DNA from 4 places in the Nocardia sp. NPDC046473 genome. Region 1 is predicted to be linked to each of the others. Evidence: riboswitches for the same ligand, from Rfam matches in the RefSeq annotation. Region 1 holds a riboswitch; each other region holds the start of a gene.
The links. Region 1 has a riboswitch for S-adenosylmethionine ahead of ABZ942_RS06935 (aminotransferase class V-fold PLP-dependent enzyme). Riboswitches for the same ligand answer to the same signal wherever they lie in the genome.

Region 1 (5,052 bases):
CGATCGGCGGCGTCGCCCCGGTAGGCCACCCCACCAACCTCCCCACCTGGGTAGACACCGCCCTCGCCAACCATCGCGAGGTGTGGGCCGCAGGCGGCCACCCGAACACGGTGTTCCGCACCTCATTTCACGAACTGGTGCGAATCACCGCGGGCCTGCCGATAGACGTCGACTGAATTCAGCAGAACTGCTGGCAGCGAATCGGACCACAAGTCACCGCGGGCGTTATAGGCGAGCCGTAGGAACCCCGCGTAGTTTTGGACGGGTGACCGAAGCAGAACGGCCCGCCACGGATATCCAGATCCCTGATGATCTGAGCGGGATCACCGCCGAACAGTTCCGCGCCTCGATGCGCCACTATCCGGCGGGCGTCACCGTTGTCACGCTGAACTCACCGAACGGCCCGATCGGCTTCACCGCGACCTCGTTCGCATCCCTGTCGCTGACGCCGCCGCTCGTGTCCTTCAACATCGCGCACACCTCGTCGAGTCTCACCGCCCTGCTGGACGCCGAATCCGTCGTCATCCATTTCCTCGGCGAACACCAGCACGACCTGGCCCAGCGCTTCGCCCGCACCGCCGCGGACCGCTTCACCGACCGCTCGCTGTGGACCACCCTGGACACCGGTGAACCCGTCCTGCACGGCACCCCCATCTGGCTGCGCGCCACCATCCACCAACTGATCCCGTTGGGCGATCACACCCTCGTCGTCGGCCTGGTAACCCGAGTCCACGACAACACCGACGAAACTCCCGCCGCCGCTCCCCTCCTCTACTACAACGGCCGCTACCACCGCCCCACCAGACTCGGCGACTGAACGCGGTCGCCGGGCCCGGGCGATGTTGCCGGGCTAGTCGACGAGGCAGGGGGCTGCGCCGGTGGGAGATTCGGACGTGAAGGGACGGGTTTCGGGGGTGGGGTTCCAGAGCCCCTGGGTGGTGGCGTAGTTCCAGGCCGGTCCGCCCTCGACGAGCGTGGCAATGGCTTGGATCAGGCGCTCTACGTCGGCGAGGGTGGTGCCGAGGCCGATGCTGGCGCGCAGGGCGCCGTCGAGATCGAGGCGGGCCAGCAGCGGGTGGGCGCAGAAGCGGCCGTCGCGGACGCCGATGCCGTGTTCGGCGGACAGGTAGGCGGCGACGTGGCCGGGAACGAAACCGTCCAGGGTGAAGGCGACGATACCGACGGTGTCGGGGGCGTCGGTCCAGATGCGCAGCAGGTTGACGCCGGGGATGGCCGCGAGTCCGGCGCGCAGTCGGTCGGCGAGCTGGTGTTCGTGCGTGGCGAGCGTGTCGGCGTCGATCTCACAGAGCGCGTCACAGGCGGCGGCGAGGGCGGCGGCGCCGAGCACGTTGGGTGAACCGCCCTCGTGCCGCTGCGGGGCGGGCGCCCATTCGGCGCCGGTGGTGGTGACCTCGCGGACCGCGCCGCCGCCGGCCAGGTACGGCTCGGCGTTGTCGAGCCAGTCGCGGCGGCCGACCAGCACGCCGGCGCCGAACGGCGCGTACAGCTTGTGGCCGGAGCATGCGAGGTAGTCGATACCGGTGTCGCGCAGGCTGATTCGCCGGTGCGGCGCGAGCTGGGCGGCGTCGACGAGGATGCGGGCGCCGCACTGGTGGGCGATGGTGGCCAGTCGCTCCAGCGGCAGCACCTCGCCGGTGACGTTGGAGGCGCCGGTGACCGCGAGCAGCGCGGCGGGCTTGCTACACAGCTCGGCGACCAGGCGCCCGATGGTCTCCTCGACCGTGGCCGCGGCCTGCACGACGCGGCGGCCGTGCTTGGTCCACGGCAGGAAGTTGGCGTGATGTTCGATGTCGAGCACCACGGTGTCGCCCGGGACACAGGACGCGAGCAGGTTCAGCGAGTCGGTGGTGTTGCGAGTGAACACCACCGCCTGGTCGTCGGTCGCGTCGAGGAAGCGGGTCACCGAACCACGGGCGGCTTCGTAGCACTCGGTGGAGATCCGGGAGGCGTAGCCCGCGCCGCGGTGCACGCTCGCGTAGAACGGCAGCAGCTGCTGGATCCGGTCGGTGACCTGGGCCAAGGCGGGCGCGCTCGCCGCGTAGTCGAAGTTGGCGTAGGTGGTTGTCCCGCCTTGGACGAGCGGCACCTGGAGGTCGTCACCGGAAACCCGGGCGAGGGGCGCACAGTTCTGGGTCACAACAGCAGTCATCACGAAATCCCGTCGGCTCTGGGACCCGCAATCAGGTGATTCGTCGAGTCCGCGCTTGCCGCACCCGGTCGGGTGTCAGCCCGGTCGTCACCCGGAGCACCCCACCGCGGAGGAGGGTTGCCGACCAGCAAGCCGGGGCTGAACGCTGGTACTCATGACCTGATCCGAGATTGGCAGACATCCCCCGGCGCTGTCAACTGGTCGGCGGCGCCGCGTGTTCGCCCGGAAATCTCGCGCGCTGGTCACCTCCGGCGGGACCGGTGGAAATCCATTGCTTCTCCGGCGACTTTGCGGTCACATCATGAGGTGTCGCTTTCGCTGCTGTTCAGCTTCGTCGGTCTGTGCGTGCTGCTGGCGCTGACGCCGGGCCCGGATTCGTTTCTCGTGCTGCGGTTCTCGCTGGTAGACGCCCGACCGGGCGTCGCGGCCGCGATCGGGTCGGCGCTGGGCGGGATCCTGTGGGCGGTGGTGGTCGCGGCCGGTGTCGCCACGCTGCTGGAGCAGTCGGCGACCGCGTATCGCGCGCTGAAGCTGATCGGCGGAATCTACTTGGTGTACTTGGGTATTCGCGCGCTGCTCGACCAGTGGCGGCAGCGCAGGACAGGCCGGGAAGCCACCGACGCCGAGGGTCTGGCGCACGCGAGCAGCGGCACCCGCGCATCGGTTCGCTCGGCGTTCACCGCGGGCGTCGTCTCGTGCATGTTCAACCCGAAAGTCGGCCTGTTCTATCTCGCCGTGCTGCCCCAGTTCCTGACCGAGGTCACTTTTGCCAACACCCTCGCCCTCGGCGCCGTCGAATCGAGCATTGCCGCGGTAGCGATGGTGCTCCTGGCCCTGGCCGCCTCTCGCGCGGTCACGCTGCTGCGCCGCCCGAAGCTCCGGGATCGACTCGAACAGGTGAGCGCCGCGATCCTGGCCACCCTCGGCCTCGGCACCGCCGCCTCCGCGGCCTGATCGCCCCTGCTCGAAACGCCCTGAGCTGCAAGATCACCAAGCCCATGTGGGGAATCACACCGGGATGAGCAGCTCGACGCAGCGACCGTCCAGCGAACCCACCGGGTAACCCGCCCACCAGGCGTTGCTTCGGCGCGCCCGACAAAAATCGCCACGACCTGCAACAACCCCGCCCACAGTCCCGCGACCGGGAACCGCGCCGGTGAACAACAAACGTCGACAACCCCGAGTACCGTGGACAACTGGTCACCGTGGCGTTTGCCCACTGGTAACCCAGCTATGACACAAACAACACCAGGGAAGTGCGAGGCAGGTCGAATGGGAGGTGGGCAGGGCGTCATGCTCCAACCACAGGTTGATGTGACGGTGGACCCACTACTTCGGACCGCGCACACGCCACCGGCCCGGACCCTCGTCGACATCCTGACCGCGACCGCGCTGACCCATCCCGACGCCCCCGCCATCGATGACGGCAAGGTGGTGCTCAGCTACCTCGAGCTCGTCGTCGAGATCGAGAAGACCATGGCCCGGCTCGCCACCGCGGGCGTGCGGCCGGGCGACCGGGTCGGCGTGCGGATGCCGTCGGGCTCCAGGGAGCTCTACCTGACCATCCTCGCCGTCCTGTACGCGGGCGCCGCCTATGTGCCGGTCGACGCCGACGACCCGGACGAACGGGCCCAGCTGGTCTTCGGCGAGGCGCAGGTCACCGCGATCGTCACGGCGGCAGGCATCGAGACGACACCGGCGGGTATCCGGGCCGCGACCGACCATCCGGCCGACGCGAGCACCAGCACCCTGCCGACCCCCGCCGACGACGCCTGGATCATCTTCACCTCCGGCTCCACCGGAACGCCGAAAGGTGTTGCGGTGACCCATCGCAACGCCGCCGCGTTCGTGGACGCCGAGGCCAGGCTCTTCCTGCCGGACGCCCCGATCGGCCCCGGCGACCGGGTGCTCGCCGGACTCTCGGTCGCCTTCGACGCCTCCTGCGAGGAAATGTGGCTGGCCTGGCGCAACGGCGCCTGTCTCGTGCCCGCCCCGCGCGACCTGGTCCGCACCGGCGCCGATCTCGGCCCGTGGCTGGTGCGCCGGGAGATCAGCATCGTCTCCACCGTGCCGACGCTGGCCGCCACCTGGCCCGCCGAGGCGCTGGACGCGGTCCGGCTGCTGATCTTCGGCGGCGAGGCGGTACCGCCCGAACTCGCCGAACGCCTTGCCGGAAATGGTGATACGGATCGCGAGGTCTGGAATACCTACGGCCCCACCGAGGCAACCGTGGTCGCCTGTGCCGCGCTGCTCGACGGCGCGTGGCCCATCCGGATCGGGCTGCCGCTCGACGGCTGGGACCTGGTGGTGATCGACGCGGCCGGAAACCCGGTGGCCGAGGGCGAATCCGGCGAACTGGTGATCGGCGGCGTCGGCCTGGCCCGCTACCTCGATCCCGCGAAGGACGCCGAGAAGTACGCGCCGCTGCCCTCGGTCGGCTGGGATCGCGCCTACCGCAGCGGCGACCTGGTTCGCAACGACAGCGCGGGCTTGGTCTTCCTCGGCCGCGCCGACGACCAGATCAAGCTCGGCGGCCGCCGCATCGAACTCGGCGAGATCGACAACGCGCTACAGCACCTGCCCGGCGTCACCGGCGCCGCCGCCGCGATCCGAACGACCAAGGCGGGCAACAAGATCCTGGTCGGCTACCTCGCCGGCACCGGCCCCGATTTCGACAGCAAGGCGGCCAGAGCCCAACTCGCCGAACAGCTTCCGGCGCCACTGGTCCCCCGGCTCGCCGTGGTCGACGAGCTACCCACCCGCACCTCGGGCAAGGTCGACCGCAACGCCCTGCCCTGGCCGCTGCCGAACAACACCGACGACGACGAGAGCGATCTCACCGGCACCGCGCAATGGGTTGCCGGACTGTGGGATTCGGTGCT
Region 2 (5,052 bases), on a different contig from region 1:
CTGTGAGGGGTGTCGATTCTCTGTGACACCCCCAACGACCCTCTCCACAGGCGGGACTTATCCACAATTCGGGGGTTGGCGGTGGTGGTGGGTGGGCTCGGTGCCGAGGATGGTTGGCATGGATGTTCCTGTTCCCATTGCGCGGCGGGATGCGCTTGCGGGTGGCTTTACTGATCGAGAGTTGCGTGGGATTGCGTGGCAGCGGGTTCGGCGCGGGTCCTATGTCGCCGCCGGTTCGGGGCAGGCCATGTCTGCTGAACATCGGCATCTGATGTTGGTGCATGCGGTGGCCGAGGCATCGAGTGCCGAGGCGGTGGTCAGTCATGTCTCGGCGGCGATTGTGCACGAATTATCTTGCTGGGCAATCTCGTTGGCGCGCGTTCAGCTCATACGTGCTCGCCGCAGCGGTGGCAGGGTGACTCGGCAAGTGGCGTTGCACTCGATGCGGATCGATCCCGATGAGATTGTGCAGGTCGGGCCCCTCCGCGTCACCAGTGTGGCGCGAACCGTCATCGACCTCGCCAGGTCCGTTCCGTTCGAGCAGGCCGTCGTCGTCGGTGATCATGCGTTGCACTCCGGCAAAACAACCCGCGACGAGCTGCTCGCTGAGCTCGCACGTGCCGAGGGACGGCCGGGGAATCCAGCGGCGCGGCGGGTGGTGGCCTTCCTCGACGGCAGGTCCGAGAGTGTCGGCGAATCGCGCAGCCGAGTAGCGTTGCGCGCCGCGCACTTCCCTGACCCCACCCTGCAAGCTCGGATCACCACGGCGACAGGCAAGATCGTCGCACGAGTCGATTTCCTGTTCCCGGAGTTCGGTGTCATCGGCGAATTCGATGGCCTGGTGAAATACCGCGGCTCCCTTGTCGGCGATCGACCACCCGAGGACGTCGTGATCGCAGAGAAAGCCCGCGAGGACGCACTCCGCGCACTCGGCTGGCTAGTCGTCCGCTGGACCTGGCGCGACCTGAACTCCCCCCACAATTGGCTCGCGCACCTAACCCGCGCAGCCGAAATCGGCCGCAGAACCGACCAAAGCGGCGGCTGGCATGTGCGCACAGACCCTCCGTACTCCTCACAACGGCTCTAACTGCTGTGCGGGGTACGGAGGGTCTGTGCAGACTCCCTAGCTCAGGGCGTGGTCGAGGTCGGCGAGGAGGTCTTCTACGTCCTCTAGGCCGATGGAGATGCGGACGACGCCGTCGGATAGGCCGATGGTGGCTCGGCCTTCGGGGCCCATCGCGCGGTGGGTTGTGGTGGCGGGGTGGGTGATCAGGGACTTGGCGTCGCCGAGGTTGTTGGAGATGTCGATGATGCGCAGGCGGTTGAGGACTTCGAAGGCGCGCTTCTTGGCCTCGTGCGCCGGAGCGTTCAGTTCGAAGGTGACGACGGTGCCGCCGGCGCTCATCTGGCTGGTGGCCAGGTCGTGCTGCGGATGTGATTCCAGGAAGGGGTATTTCACCCAGCTGACCGACTTGTTGGTCTCCAGGAAGCGGGCGATGCGCAGGGCGGATTCGGTCGAATGCCGAACGCGCAGTGGCATTGTCTCCAAACCCTTGAGCAGCGTCCACGCGTTGAACGGGCTCAGCGCCGGACCGGTATGGCGCATCAGGGTTTTCACCGGGCCGTCGATGTAGTCCTTCGCGCCCAGGATCGCGCCGCCGAGCACGCGGCCCTGGCCGTCGATGTGCTTGGTGCCCGAATAGACGACCACGTCGGCACCGAGTTCGAAACCGCGCTGCAGCAGCGGGGTGGCAAAGACGTTGTCCAGCACCACCTTCGCGCCCGCGGCGTGCGCGAGTTCGGTGACCCGGCGCACGTCGACGAGGGTCTGCATGGGGTTGGCCGGAGTCTCGAAGAACACCGCCTGGGTGGGCACCGACAGCGCCTGCTCCCACTGATCCAGATCCTCGCCGTCGACGAAGACGGTCTCGATGCCCCAGCGCGGCAGGATCTCGTTGCACACCACGAAGCAGGACCCGAACAGGCTGCGCGCGGCCACAAGTCGATCACCGGCACCGAGCAGCGCGCCCAACGCGGTGAATACCGCGGACATTCCGCTCGCGGTGGCGAAACACGCCTCGGCGCCGTCGAGCAGCCGCATCCGCTCCTCGAACATGGCCACCGTCGGGTTGCCGTAACGGGAGTAGACGAAATGCTCCACGTCGCCGGTGAACGCGGCCTCGGCGGCCTCCGCACTCTCGTAGACGAAGCCGGAGGTCAGGTACAGCGCCTCGGAGGTTTCCTCGAAACCGGAGCGCCGCAACCCTCCTCGCACCCCCAGCGTCGCGGGACCGACGCCCTCCGGCAGCGGCTTGTCGAACGCACCACCGGTAATCACGACTGCCTCCCGTAGCTGCGTGACCGCCCTTCGGGGCACGCAAACTCCGGCCCTTCGAATGTGCGCGACCACAGCTCGGGGCGCGCACATTCCGGCCGTTCGAATGTGGACCTACAGCACGTACTCATGACTGCCGCCAAGGCAAGCCGAGGGCACGCCAGCCGGCGCCGCCGCGATGTCCGTCCGCGTCGACCGGGCCTTCGAAGCCCTCGAGCACGTTGTACGAGGTGCCGAACCCGGCCTGGGTCGCGGCGATCGCCGCGCCGATGGAGCGCTGCCCCGAGCGGCACAGGAAGATCACCGGTGCCTCCGGGTTGTGCCCGTCGAGCGCCGTGACCAGCTGCTCGGTGAACTCGCCGTTGCGCGTGCCGGTCGAGTCGACCCACTCGATCAGTACCGTCGGGCGCTCGATCGAACTGGTGTCGGGCACGCCGACGAACTTCCACTCGGCCTCGGTACGCACGTCGACCAAGACGGCTTCGGGGTTGTCTCGCAACAGATCCCAAGCCTGCTGCGGGGTGATGTCACCGGCATAACTCATCTGGACCCTCCTAGAATCCGCACTTGCCGCGCTCGGGTTTGACGCGCGGCCAGGTCGTCACCCGGAGCACCCCACCGCGGAGGAGGGTTGCCGACCAGTATTGCCGGGGCTTAGCACTGGTTCTCATGACCTTCTGCTGAGATTGCCTGGACTAGGGTCGCCCTGTCAAATGGCTGCTCACGGTATGAGAATGCTCAATTACAGACCAACCATTTGTCGCCGGATCTGGTCAGATTCCAGGTCGCGGTCGCCTCGGTGCCGTCGACCTTGGTGGTGACCGTCGCCTTCGCCCGATCGCCGTCCATCTTCGGATCGTCGAGTTTGGTGATTTCCACGGTCTTTCCGCCGCCGGAGCGCCCGGCGAGTGGGGAGCGTTTCGGGTCGAAGCCCTGGCAGCCCGTGCCTGGTGGGGGCACCAGATCGGTGGTGTTCGACCCCTCGACGAAGTTGCGCACCGCGGCGGTGATCCGGTCCGATTCTGTGACATTTTTCTCAGCGGGCGACACGACACCGCCGATGATGATCGCACCGAGCACGATGACCGCGAGGACGGCCGCGGCGACGAACGGTGCCACGGAACGCTTGTCGGTCTGATCGACCGTGATGACTTCGTCCTGCGCGGGTGACTCCTGATCGCTCATACGACGATGATCCCTGGTCGGCAGGGATATCCGATGCGCGCCCCCGCCCCGGGTGGCCGTCGATGACGAAGGCCGTTGCGCCGCGCGGGGAATCGACGTCGCGAGATCGGGTAGCCCGGATAGCAGACGTCGATGGCATCCATTCAGTTCACGCACCGCCGAGGCCCGCCCCGCCAACCACCGATAGAATCGCGAGACTGCGGCCTGCTGTCATAGCCGCGGCTGGAGTGGCCACGAGCCGACAACTCCAGCGTCCGCGCCGCCAGGTGCAACCAGCCAGCGCGTAACTTAGCCTAGGCTAAGGAAGACGCCGTTAATTAGTTCTCGACCAAAAGGGTGCGCGTAAAAGATGACCGAACAGAGTGCAGCTAACCGCCCGCTCCGCATCGCCATCGTGGGCGCGGGACCGGCCGGGATTTATGCCGCCGACGCGCTGATGAAGTCCGATGCCGAGGTCAGCATCGATCTGTTCGAGCGCATGCCCGCGCCGTTCGGGCTGATCCGCTACGGCGTCGCGCCGGACCATCCGCGCATCAAGGGCATCATCACCGCCCTGCACAAGGTCCTCGACAAGCCGCAGGTGCGCCTGCTCGGCAATATCGACTACGGCACCGACATCACCCTCGACGACCTGCGCACCTTCTATGACGCGGTCATCTTCTCCACCGGCGCCAACGCCGACCGCGCACTCGGCATCCCCGGCATCGGCCTGGACGGCTCCTACGGCGCGGCCGACTTCGTGTCCTGGTACGACGGCCACCCGGACGTGCCGCGCACCTGGCCGCTGGACGCGGAGAAGGTCGCCGTGCTCGGCGTCGGCAACGTCGCGCTCGACGTGGCCCGCGTGCTGGCCAAGACCGGTGACGAGCTGCTGCCGACCGAGATCCCGCCGAACGTCTACGCGGGCCTCAAGGCCAACAAGGCGCTCGAGGTGCACGTGTTCGGTCGCCGCGGCCCGGCGCAGGCCAAGTTCACCCCGCTGGAACTGCGCGAGCTGGACCATTCGCCGACCATCGAGGTCATCGTCGATCCCGAGGACATCGACTACGACGAGGGCTCCGAGGCCGCGCGCCGCCACTCCAAGCAGGTCGACATGATCGCGAACACGCTCGAGCAGTGGGCGATTCGCGACGTCGGCAACCGCCCGCACAAGCTGTTCCTGCACTTCTTCGAGTCGCCCGCGGAGATCCTCGGCGAGGACGGCAAGGTCGTCGGCCTGCGCACCGAGCGCACCCAGCTCGACGGCACCGGCAACGTCAAGGGCACCGGCACCTTCAAGGAATGGGATGTGCAGGCGGTCTACCGCGCCGTCGGCTACCTGTCGCAGAACCTGACCAACCTGCCGTTCGACGATCAAGCAGGCACCGTGCCCAACGAGGCGGGCCGGGTGATCGGCGACGAGAACGCCGACGGCGCCGACCGCTACGTGCCTGCCACCTACGTCACCGGCTGGATCAAGCGCGGCCCGGTCGGCCTGATCGGCCACACCAAGGGCGACGCCAACGAAACGGTGGCCTGCCTGCTCGACGACA
Region 3 (5,052 bases), on a different contig from region 1:
ATAGGTGCCGTGCTGGATGGCGTGGTTCAGCGCGTGCTGGACCGCGGTGATCAGCCCGTTGTTCTTCTTGGTGAGCACCGCGATCTCGCCCTGCAGTGCGTCGCCCGCACCGGAGAAGGTGGCGAGGATCTTGGTCTGGTTCGCGGTGGCGGAGTGGTAGATCGCGGTCGGGTTCGGGCCGATGTAGCCGTCCAGCCGCTGCGAGGCGAGCGCCAGGTAGTAGTCGCTGGTCTGCTGGAAGTAGGCGATGTCGATGGGCGCCAGGCCCTCCGCGCGGTTCTGCTCGTTCCACTTCACCAGCAGCTGCTCCTGGTTGGTGCCGCTGCCGACGCCGATCCGCTTGCCCGCCAGGCTCTTACGATCCTGGTATGCGAGGGTGCTCTGCTTGGGTACCTCCAGCGCGACGGTGTCGTTGCGGTAGGTGGCGAAGTCGTACTTCTCCTTGCGCTCCTCGGTCACCGTCACGTTGCCGATGAAGGCATCCACCTCGCCGGAATCGATGCGCACGAAGTTCTGCGCCCAATCCGCCACCTGCAGTTCGAGTTTCAGGCCGAGGATGTCGGCGACCAGCGCGGCGATATCGACCTCGGAGCCGACCACGGTCTTGTCGTCGTCGGCGTAGAAGCGCAGCGGCGGTGCGGTGCCGGACGCGCCGGTCACCACCAGGGTGCCGCGGTCCCGAATGGCCTGCGGCACTTCGGCGGCGATGCTGTCCACCTTGGTGGTGTGCACCCGGCCGGTCTGGGCGGCGGAGAGGTCGAAGGTGATCGCACCGGCGGGCTGGGCCGCGGACTCCGCTTCGGGATCGGTGCAGCCGGTGGCCAGCAGTACGACCGCGGTCGCGGCGGCGGTGGCCAAGGCGGAGAGCTTCATCGGAAACCTGTTCATCAGCGGACTCGGGAAAGGAACGCGCGAGTGCGCGGGTGTTCGGGATGGTCTAGGACGACTTCGGGCGGCCCCTGCTCGACGATGGCGCCCGCATCGAGAAACACCACGGTGTCGGCGATCTCGCGGGCGAAGCCGATCTCATGGGTGACGATCACCAGTGCGGTGCCGCCGTGCGCGAGGTCGCGGATCACGTCGAGGACCTCGCCGACGAGTTCGGGATCCAGCGCGGAGGTGGGTTCGTCGAACAGGATCACGCGGGGGCGCAAGGCAAGTGCCCGCGCGATCGCGACGCGTTGCTGCTGCCCACCGGAGAGCCTGCGTGGGTATGCGTCGGCCAGTGCGCCGATGCCGACCCGGTCCAGCAGCACCCGCGCCTCGGCCTCGACCTCGTTGCGATCCCGGCGCTGCGCGGAAAGCGGTGCGATGGTGACGTTGTCGAGCACGGTCAGATGCGGGAACAGGTTGAACTGCTGGAAGACGAACCCGATGCGGGAGCGCTGCCTGCGCACCTCACGGTCGGGCAGCGCGTGCAAGGTGTTGCGGCGCAGTCGATATCCGATCAGCTCACCGTCGATGTGCACGGTGCCCGCGTCCAGCGACTCCAGGTGGTTGACCACTCGCAGCAGCGTGGACTTGCCGGAACCGGACGGGCCGATCACCGTGACCACCTCGCCGGAGCGCACGGTCAGATCGACGCCGCGCAGCACCTCGTGCGGGCCATAGGCTTTACGGACGCCGCGGACTTCGACGGCGAGTGCGGTGGTCATCGGGTCGCTCCTCGCGGTGCGGTGGAACCGGATTCGGCGATCTCGCGCAGCTTCTGCCAGGCCCGCTGCGTCGGCGAGGGCGGTGGCGTGCGCTGGGTGCCCTTGGCATAGTGGCGCTCGATGTAGTACTGCGCCACCGAGAGCACGGTGGTGAGCACGATGTACCAGGCGGTGGCGACCAGCAGCAGCGGCACCACCCGGCCGTTGCGGCCGTAGATCACCTGGACCTGGTAGAACAGCTCCGCGATCGCCATCACCGACACGATCGAGGTGCCCTTGAACAGGCTGATCACCTCGTTGGTCGCATTGGGCAGGATCGAGCGCATGGCCTGCGGGACCACGATGGAGCGGAACTGGCGCACCTTCGGAATACCCAGCGCGGCAGCGGCTTCCAGCTGACCGGCGTCGACGGAGATGATGCCCGCGCGGATGATCTCGGCCGAGTATGCCGCCTGATGCAGCGCCAGGCCGATCACCGCCGCGGTGAATCCGCTGATCACGCCGTTCACCTCGAAGGTGAAAAACGAAGGACCGAACGGGATTCCGAGCGACAGCGTGTGGTACAGGTAGGCGATGTTGAACCAGAACAGCAGCTGCACGATGAGCGGAATCGATCGGAACGCCCAGATGTAGCACCACGAGATGACCCGAAGCACCGGATTGTTCGACAGCCGCGCGATGGCCAGCGCGGTGCCGAGCAGGAAACCCAGGGCGGTACCCCAGGCGGTGAGTTCGAGGGTCACCTTCAGCGAGGCCAGCACCGACTTCGCGGTGATGTACTTCGCGAAAGTCGGCCAGTCCCAACCGGGATTGGTGACCAGACCGTGGATGAACTGGGCGAGCAGGATGAGCGCGACGGCGCTGATCACCCAGCGCCACGGGTGCCGGGTCTTGGCGACCGTCGGCGCGGAATCGCCTGCGCCGGCGGCGGATCCGTCCGGCACCGGGTCGAGCGCGGTGGCACGAGTCTCGGTAGCGACCGGTTCGCCGTCGGTGGCGTCGGGGACAGCGGTGGCGTCGGGTGCGGTGGACGCGGTCATGACTGCGCCTCGTCGGCGCTCGGCTCCGTCATGACTGCAGCTGGGCCTGGTGTTCGCTCGCTGCGCTCACGCATGGTCGGGGTCCTTCGGAAGAACGAACGAGACCGCGCCACCTCGGGCCGCGGTCACATCACCCGGCCAGCGACGGGTGCAAGAGACTGGCTGCGGGTCAGCCCCGACAGCTCGCGGACGTCACTTTGCATTGGTCGATATGCCGGCGGCCCCAACGGGCGCCTCGGACAGCGGAGATGATCACTTCGGTTCCTCCATCGGTCCCGGCGGAAGCACCCGCACCCGGTGAGCCGGGGGGTTGCTGCGACGTCGACGAGCCAGGTCTCTCGGTCGCTCTGGATGGTTGTCGCCGATCCGGACACCGGATGATGTCAGGGTCGAGCCGAATTATCATGCCCAGCAGGGGAACCCTTGGGCAAGGGAAGTAATCACCGTGAGCGTAGCTATTGTCTCGGCCCGGTTCGCCGGGTATTTCCGATAGCCGGACATGCGCTGGCTCAGCCTGATCGACGGCGGCCTGTCGAGTGTCGACTTCGTGGGGCGGGCGCTCACCTACTCGGGCGGCTCCGCCGGGAAGCAGCATACGGCTTATCGCAAGCCTCGATGTGCGGACCCCGGGAACTCGCCGTCAACCAGGAGCCGCCGCCGACCATCGATGACACGCCGAGAGCTTGCCGCAGGCAATACGGCCAGTTCACGGCGTTTGCCGGAGTACCGTCAGCCTTCGATTCGCGTCGACGATGAGAAGAGGTCTCCATGGCCGTACCGCGCCGTCTGACCATGCTGTCCGCTGCCGCGACCTGCGCGGTCGCGCTGGCGCTCGCCGCCCCCGCCGCGGGCGCGACGCCGACGCCGTCCGCAGCGGCCCCCGTCCCACCCGGTCCCACCCAGACCGGAACCGTCGCGCCGGGCGACCTGTTCGGCGTCTACAACACCGCGATCGACGGCCTGCGCGCGTTCGGTATGCAGCCGTTCCTCTACCCGACCGCGGCCGCGTACTGCCTCAACGGCAACTCCCTCGGTCTCGCCCCGGCGGTGGCCGGCGCGGTGCCGGGCCCGTGGCCCAAGACCTCGGTCACCATCCCCGGACTCGACCTGTCCGCCGTCAAGGCCGGACAAACCATGTTCACCTTCGTCCCCTACGGCCTGAACCAGGACGGACCGGATACCACCGGCATGCAGGTGGCTTGGCTGAACGTGACCAGCGGCCGCGGCGGCCTCGCCTCGATGGGTCCGCTGTCCAGCATCCTGCGCGCGATGGTCCCCGCCGAAGTCCCGATCGCCTTGCGGCCCATCGCCGAACGCGCCATCCAAGACTTCTTCTTCGCCGCCCTGCCGATGGGTGGCGTGCGGGCCGTGCCCGTCGACACCGGGCAGGGCACGGTGCTCGCCGCGGTCTTCGGGACCGTCGAGAACGGCGGCAAGTCCTGCTTCTTCCTGCCCACCGTGGGGATCACCGAGGTTCCGTAGGAGCTTGCGCGATGCCGACTATGGTGCGAGCGCAGCCTTTTCAAGTCAGCGCGCCTGGTCGATGGGCGGGAGGCTGCGTCCTACCTTGCTACGCCCTCTCATTGCCGAGCGCTCGACCCTTCCAGCGCAGCGCGCCGCGTCGTCGGGCGCGGTGGGAGCGTGCCCACAGCAGTAAGTAGGCGACTACCGAGAACGGGTGGGCCAGGGCCGCAAGGACATCGGTGAGGGAGAGCGGTCGGCCGGTTTCAGTGGAGCGTGCCAGCAGCCTGCCGGTGACGGCCGCCGTGTAGCCGAGGGCACCGGCACGGCGGACGGCCCCGCGACCGCCTGCCGCCGCCAAGGGCGGGACCCAATAGGCCAGGGCGGCAAATGTTCCCACGGCGGCTCCGCCCGCGATGGTGCCGCCGTACGCGGACCACAGCCAGCGGGTGTATCCGGCGTCGAGTTGAGCAGCGCCCTCGTACATTCGAGTGCTCGCCATGCGGCCCGCAGCGACGAGGGTGGTGGGTTGTCCTGCCCGGCGCAGTGTTCGGGCGATGTCGAGGTCTTCGGTAGCGCTGGCGGCCACCGCGGTGTGCCCGCCGACGGCGCGGTAGGCGGCGGTGTCGAACACCAGAAACTGGCCGCAGGCAACGGAAGTCGACGGCCGCAGGCTCCGATTGGCCAGCGCGATCGGCAGCGTGGCCGCCCAAGACCAGCACAGCAGCGGCTGCACCAAGGTCTCGGCCATCGACTCGGCCCGTTGCACAGGCCACGGTGACACCAACGCGACTCGCTGCCTGCGTAATTCGGTGACGGTCGCGGCGACCGCTCCCGGTGCCAGCCGCACATCCGCGTCCACGAATACCAGCACCGGCGTATCCACCGATTCGGCC
Region 4 (5,052 bases), on a different contig from region 1:
ACAGCGCGGCCCCGGCGATGAGCAGCCCGAGGGTGCTGCCGGACAGCCAGCCGTCCTCGGCGGCACGGCTGAAGCCGTAGACGATCGAGATCAGGCCGAGCGTCACGGTGACCGCGCCGGGCACGTCGTAGCCGCCGGTCCGCGGCGTCGGTACGTCCTTGACCACCCACGCCAGCGCGCCGACCAGGGCGAGCAATGCGATCGGGGTGTTCACCAGCAGGCACCAGCGCCACGAGGCGTATTCGGTGAGCGCGCCGCCGGCGATCAGGCCGAGCGCGGCGCCACCGGCCGAGATGCCCGCGAATACGCCGAATGCGGTGGCCCGTTCGCGCGCCTCGGTGAAGGTCACCGACAGCAGCGACAACGCCGCGGGCGCGAGCAACGCCGCGAACGCGCCCTGCAACGCGCGCCCGGCGAACATCTCCGCGCCGTTCTGCGCGAGACCGGCAAGTGCCGACGCGGCGGCGAAGCCGACCAGGCCGATGATGAACATCCGGCGTCGGCCCAGGTAGTCGGCGAGCCGACCGCCGAGCAGCAGCAGGCCGCCGAAGATCAGCGTGTAAGCGGTCAGCATCCACTGCTTGTTGCCGTCGCTGATGCCGAGATCAGCCTGGGCGAAGGGCAGCGAGATGGTCACGATGGTGGCGTCCAGAACCACCATGAGCTGGGCCAATGCGATCACGCCGAGGGCGAACCAGCGCGCCGAGCTGCCTTGTTTTACCGGAACTTCTACCGCTGTCGCAGTCTCGGTCACCGTCGTCTCCTCATCGTAGGAAGTGCTTGGCTATCCTGTCATCAGACGACATTTGGCGTCAAGAGAAAAATGTCGTGATACGACATTTGACGGTTACGGACACGAAAACGCCGGGTTGCGATAAGGTGGGCACATGCTCGAGTCACCGACGCCGACGGGCGCGAAGGCCGCAGCGGAAACCTCTGCGAGCGCCGCAACGACCGCACATCCGGGCCTGCGCGAACGCAAGAAGCAGCAGACCAGGTTGCGGATCATCGAGGTCGGGCTGAACCTGTGCGACACACAGGGTTTCGACGCGACGACGGTCGAGCAGATCGCCAATGCCGCGGACGTCTCGCCGCGCACGATCAACCGGTACTTCGACAGCAAAGAGGACATCGTCCTCGGGCCGGTGCAGGACTTCGGCCAGGCCGTGGCGGAGACGCTGCGCGAGCTTCCGGTCACCGACAACGAACTGGAATCGCTGCGCACGGCATTCCTGCGGGTGATCGATCAAGCCGTCAACGAACCGGGCGGCGGACCGGTCTCGTTCCGGCAATTCCAGCAGATGCAGCGGATCGTGCGCAGCAGTCCGGCGGTCAGCGCGCGCAGCATCGAACACGCCGACAACAAGAACATCGCCATCGCCGCGGTGGTCGCCGAGCGACTCGCCACCACGCCGTGTGCGCTCCCGGTGCGGTTGATCCTCGGCTCCTGGCAGCTCATCGGCCACCTCGCCATGGAGTGCGGTGAGAGCATGTTCGACTACGACGATCTGCACGACGCCGCCACGGCAGGCCGGAACTCGTTCTGCGCGGCCTTCGATGAGTTCGTCCGGGTCTGCGGCGGCGCGCGGACCAGCACTTCCGACTGAGTTCGCGGATAGGTTTCGGCCGTCGCGCGACGGCCGGTTATGATGCCCTGAGGTCATGAGTGCCAGCGCGAAGCCCCGGCTTGCTGGACGGCAACCCTCCAGCAGCGGTGGGGTGCTCCGGGTGATGACCGGGCTCTCGAAGGTCGAGAGCAAGCGCGCTTTCAGGAGGTTCCCGAAATGTGTTGTTGTCCTTCGCCCAAATCTCGATAACCCCCGTAGTTCTGGCGAACAACCTTTTCCTTTGGAGCAAAGCTCATGAGTGATTCCACCGTGCCCGCGGCCGATATCGATCCCACCGCGCAGTGGTCCTTCGAGACCAAGCAGGTGCACGCGGGACAGGCACCGGACAGCACCACCGGTGCCCGGGCCCTGCCCATTTACCAGACCACCTCGTACGCCTTCCGCGACACCGATCACGCCGCCGCGCTGTTCGGCCTCGCCGAGCCGGGCAACATCTACACCCGGATCACGAACCCCACCCAGGACGTCGTCGAGCAGCGCGTCGCCGCGCTCGAAGGCGGTGTCGCCGCACTGCTGCTGGCCTCCGGCCAGGCCGCGGAGACCTTTGCGATCCTGAACCTGGCGTCCTCGGGCGACCACATCGTGTCCAGCCCGCACCTCTACGGCGGCACCTACAACCTCTTCCACTACTCGCTGCCCAAGCTCGGCATCGAGGTGTCCTTCGTCGACGATCCCGACGACCTGGACCAGTGGCGGGCCGCGATCCGGCCGAACACCAAGGCCTTCTACGGCGAGACCATCGCCAACCCGAGCAGCGCCATCTTCGACATTCCCGGCATCGCCGCCATCGCGCACGGGGCCGGGCTGCCGCTGATCGTGGACAACACGGTGGCGACGCCGTATCTGATCCAGCCGCTGGCGCACGGTGCCGACATCGTCGTGCACTCGGCGACCAAGTATCTCGGCGGACACGGCTCGGCGGTGGCCGGCGTGATCGTCGACGGCGGCAATTTCGACTGGACGGTGACCGACGCGCAGGGACAGCCGCGCTTCCCCGGCTTCACCACCCCGGACCCCAGCTACCACGGCGCGGTGTTCGCCGATCTCGGCGCGCCCGCCTTCGCGCTCAAGGCCCGCGTGCAACTGCTGCGCGACCTCGGCTCGGCCATCTCGCCGTTCAACGCGTTCCTGATCAGCCAGGGCATCGAGACGCTGAGCCTGCGGGTCGAGCGGCATGTCGCCAACGCCAAGGCGGTGGCCGAATTCCTGAGCACCCACCCGGACGTCACCAAGGTGATCTACGCGGGGCTGCCGACCTCGCCCTGGTACGAGCGCGCGCAGCAGCTGGCGCCGAAGGGCCCCGGCGCGATCGTCGCCTTCGAGCTGCGCGGCGGTGTCGATGCGGGCAAGAAGTTCGTGGACGGATTAGCCCTGCACAGCCATGTGGCTAACATCGGTGATGTGCGCTCTCTCGTGATTCACCCCGCGTCGACCACGCATTCGCAGCTGACGCCCGACGAGCAACTGCTCGCAGGCGTCACACCGGGCCTGGTCCGTCTGGCGGTGGGGATCGAGGGCATCGAGGACATCCTGAGCGACCTGCGTGCCGGTTTCACGGCGGCGGCGACGTGACGTTGAGTACCGAACCGGGTTTCGCCCGTCCGTCCGGGGTGGCCCTGCCACCCCCGGACGGGCGGCTCGGCATCATCGCTATCGGGGACGTCGAGCTGGAGAGCGGCGCGGTCATTCCGCAGGTGCACCTCGCGGTGCAGCGGTGGGGCGAGCTCTCCGCCACGCTGGACAACGTGGTGCTGGTGGAGCACGCGCTGACCGGCGACTCGCACGTGGTCGGGCATCCGGACGACATCCATCAGCTGCCCGGCTGGTGGGACGGGATGGTCGGGCCGGGCTGTCCGCTCGACACCGACGAGTGGTGCGTGATCGCGACGAACGTGCTCGGCGGCTGCCAGGGCAGCACCGGGCCATCGACCCTCGCGCCGGACGGAAAGCCTTGGGGCGCAAGGTTTCCGGAGATCTCCATCCGCGACCAGGTGGCCGCCGAGGCGGCGCTGATCGACCTGCTCGGCATCGAGCGGCTGGCCGCCGTGGTCGGCGGCTCGATGGGCGGTATGCGGGTGCTCGAGTGGATGGTCGGCGCGCCGGATCGAGTCGGCTCCGCGCTGGTGCTGGCCGTCGGTGCCCGTGCCACCGCCGACCAGATCGGTACGCAGACCACCCAGATCGCGGCGATCAAGGCCGATCCGGACTGGCAGGGCGGCGACTATCACGACACCGACCGCGCGCCGATGACCGGCATGGGCATCGCCCGGCGCATCGCGCACCTGACCTACCGCACCGAGGACGAGCTGGACCACCGGTTCGAGAACGGCGCGCAGGGCGCCGAGGATCCGTGGCGCGGCGGCCGGTACGCGGTGCAGAGCTACCTGGACCATCAGGCCGACAAGCTTTGCGGGCGTTTCGATCCCGGCACCTACGTGCTGCTGACCGAGGCGATGAACCGGCACGATATCGGCCGCGGCCGCGGCGGCGTGCGCGCGGCGCTGGCCGCGACGCCGGTGCCGTGCGTGGTCGGCGGCGTCGACTCCGACCGGCTGTATCCGCTGCGCACGCAGCAGGAACTGGCCGAGGGGTTGCCGGGCTGCGACGGTCTGGAGGTCGTGCACTCGCGCGACGGACACGACGGATTCCTCACCGAGGCAGCTGCGGTGTCGAAGCTGCTGACCGAAACGATGCGGTTGGCTCAGCAGAGCCGTCAGCCTGCCAACTGAATCCACCTCGAGCGCACGAGTTCTCGCCGCGCTGAGGTTTGCGTACCGCGCACCGATTGGCGCGCCGCGCTTGAATCAGCTGGCAATTTCGCAAGCGGCAGGCGAATTGATGCGCGCGGGCCGTATCTACCTGTCGCGCACCAGTTCGCGTGCGGCGCATCATTTCGGCTGCCGCGCATCGATTCGCGGGTTGCGTCCGAAACTGCAGGTGATTTTGTGCGGTCGGCGCTGACTTGCGCGCGACGGTTGCTGGAAGTGCTATGCGCCAACGTCTTTTGGCGGGGTGCCGACCAGGAGACCGACGATGGCGTGGACGAATCCTTGGAGGCGTTCGCGCGGGTATTCGTCGGGCTCGCTGACGGCCAGGCGGCCGAGCATCTCGGCGACCTGTAGCAGTGAGTTGGTGAGCAGGCCGGAATCTACTCCGGCCCAACGGGGTTCGAGTGCGGTGCCGATGCGGACCAGGGCTTCGGCCTGGTCGAAGATGCCGGCTCGGGAATTGCGCAGTGCCTCCCGGTATTCGTCGGGAGCGTTGCCTGGACCGGCGAGGATCAGGCGCCAGCGGGTCGGATTCTCCAGTGCCACACCGACGAACGCCTCGACGGTGGCCGAGGCGGCGACGACCGGGTCGGCGCCCATCAGGTCGGTCGGCAGCGTCGCGGCGACCTGTTCGAGGCCGCGTTCGCGCTCCCGTT

Region 2: it holds a riboswitch for S-adenosylmethionine, as region 1 does, so the genes downstream of both, ABZ942_RS22565 (rhodanese-like domain-containing protein) here and ABZ942_RS06935 (aminotransferase class V-fold PLP-dependent enzyme) in region 1, are expected to answer to the same signal.
Region 3: it holds a riboswitch for S-adenosylmethionine, as region 1 does, so the genes downstream of both, ABZ942_RS14520 (amino acid ABC transporter permease) here and ABZ942_RS06935 (aminotransferase class V-fold PLP-dependent enzyme) in region 1, are expected to answer to the same signal.
Region 4: it holds a riboswitch for S-adenosylmethionine, as region 1 does, so the genes downstream of both, ABZ942_RS26610 (bifunctional o-acetylhomoserine/o-acetylserine sulfhydrylase) here and ABZ942_RS06935 (aminotransferase class V-fold PLP-dependent enzyme) in region 1, are expected to answer to the same signal.

The regions. Positions count from the first base shown of each region.
Region 1 is NZ_JBEYZJ010000002.1:299,280-304,331, forward strand. It holds gene ABZ942_RS06925 (YbaK/EbsC family protein) at 1-176, shown strand, start outside; gene ABZ942_RS06930 (flavin reductase family protein) at 266-817, shown strand; gene ABZ942_RS06935 (aminotransferase class V-fold PLP-dependent enzyme) at 851-2,170, opposite strand; SAM riboswitch class IV at 2,217-2,330, opposite strand; gene ABZ942_RS06940 (LysE family translocator) at 2,477-3,124, shown strand; gene ABZ942_RS06945 (Pls/PosA family non-ribosomal peptide synthetase) at 3,464-5,052, shown strand, end outside.
Region 2 is NZ_JBEYZJ010000006.1:233,212-238,263, reverse strand. It holds gene ABZ942_RS22575 (hypothetical protein) at 416-1,087, shown strand; gene ABZ942_RS22570 (O-succinylhomoserine sulfhydrylase) at 1,124-2,338, opposite strand; gene ABZ942_RS22565 (rhodanese-like domain-containing protein) at 2,463-2,879, opposite strand; SAM riboswitch class IV at 2,894-3,010, opposite strand; gene ABZ942_RS22560 (hypothetical protein) at 3,074-3,520, opposite strand; gene ABZ942_RS22555 (FAD-dependent oxidoreductase) at 3,870-5,052, shown strand, end outside.
Region 3 is NZ_JBEYZJ010000004.1:23,373-28,424, reverse strand. It holds gene ABZ942_RS14530 (ABC transporter substrate-binding protein) at 1-873, opposite strand, end outside; gene ABZ942_RS14525 (amino acid ABC transporter ATP-binding protein) at 888-1,655, opposite strand; gene ABZ942_RS14520 (amino acid ABC transporter permease) at 1,652-2,695, opposite strand; SAM riboswitch class I at 2,959-3,053, opposite strand; gene ABZ942_RS14515 (hypothetical protein) at 3,464-4,177, shown strand; gene ABZ942_RS14510 (glycosyltransferase family 2 protein) at 4,266-5,052, opposite strand, start outside.
Region 4 is NZ_JBEYZJ010000007.1:400,894-405,945, reverse strand. It holds gene ABZ942_RS26620 (MFS transporter) at 1-754, opposite strand, end outside; gene ABZ942_RS26615 (TetR family transcriptional regulator) at 888-1,607, shown strand; SAM riboswitch class IV at 1,659-1,769, shown strand; gene ABZ942_RS26610 (bifunctional o-acetylhomoserine/o-acetylserine sulfhydrylase) at 1,863-3,200, shown strand; gene ABZ942_RS26605 (homoserine O-acetyltransferase) at 3,239-4,357, shown strand; gene ABZ942_RS26600 (TetR/AcrR family transcriptional regulator) at 4,616-5,052, opposite strand, start outside.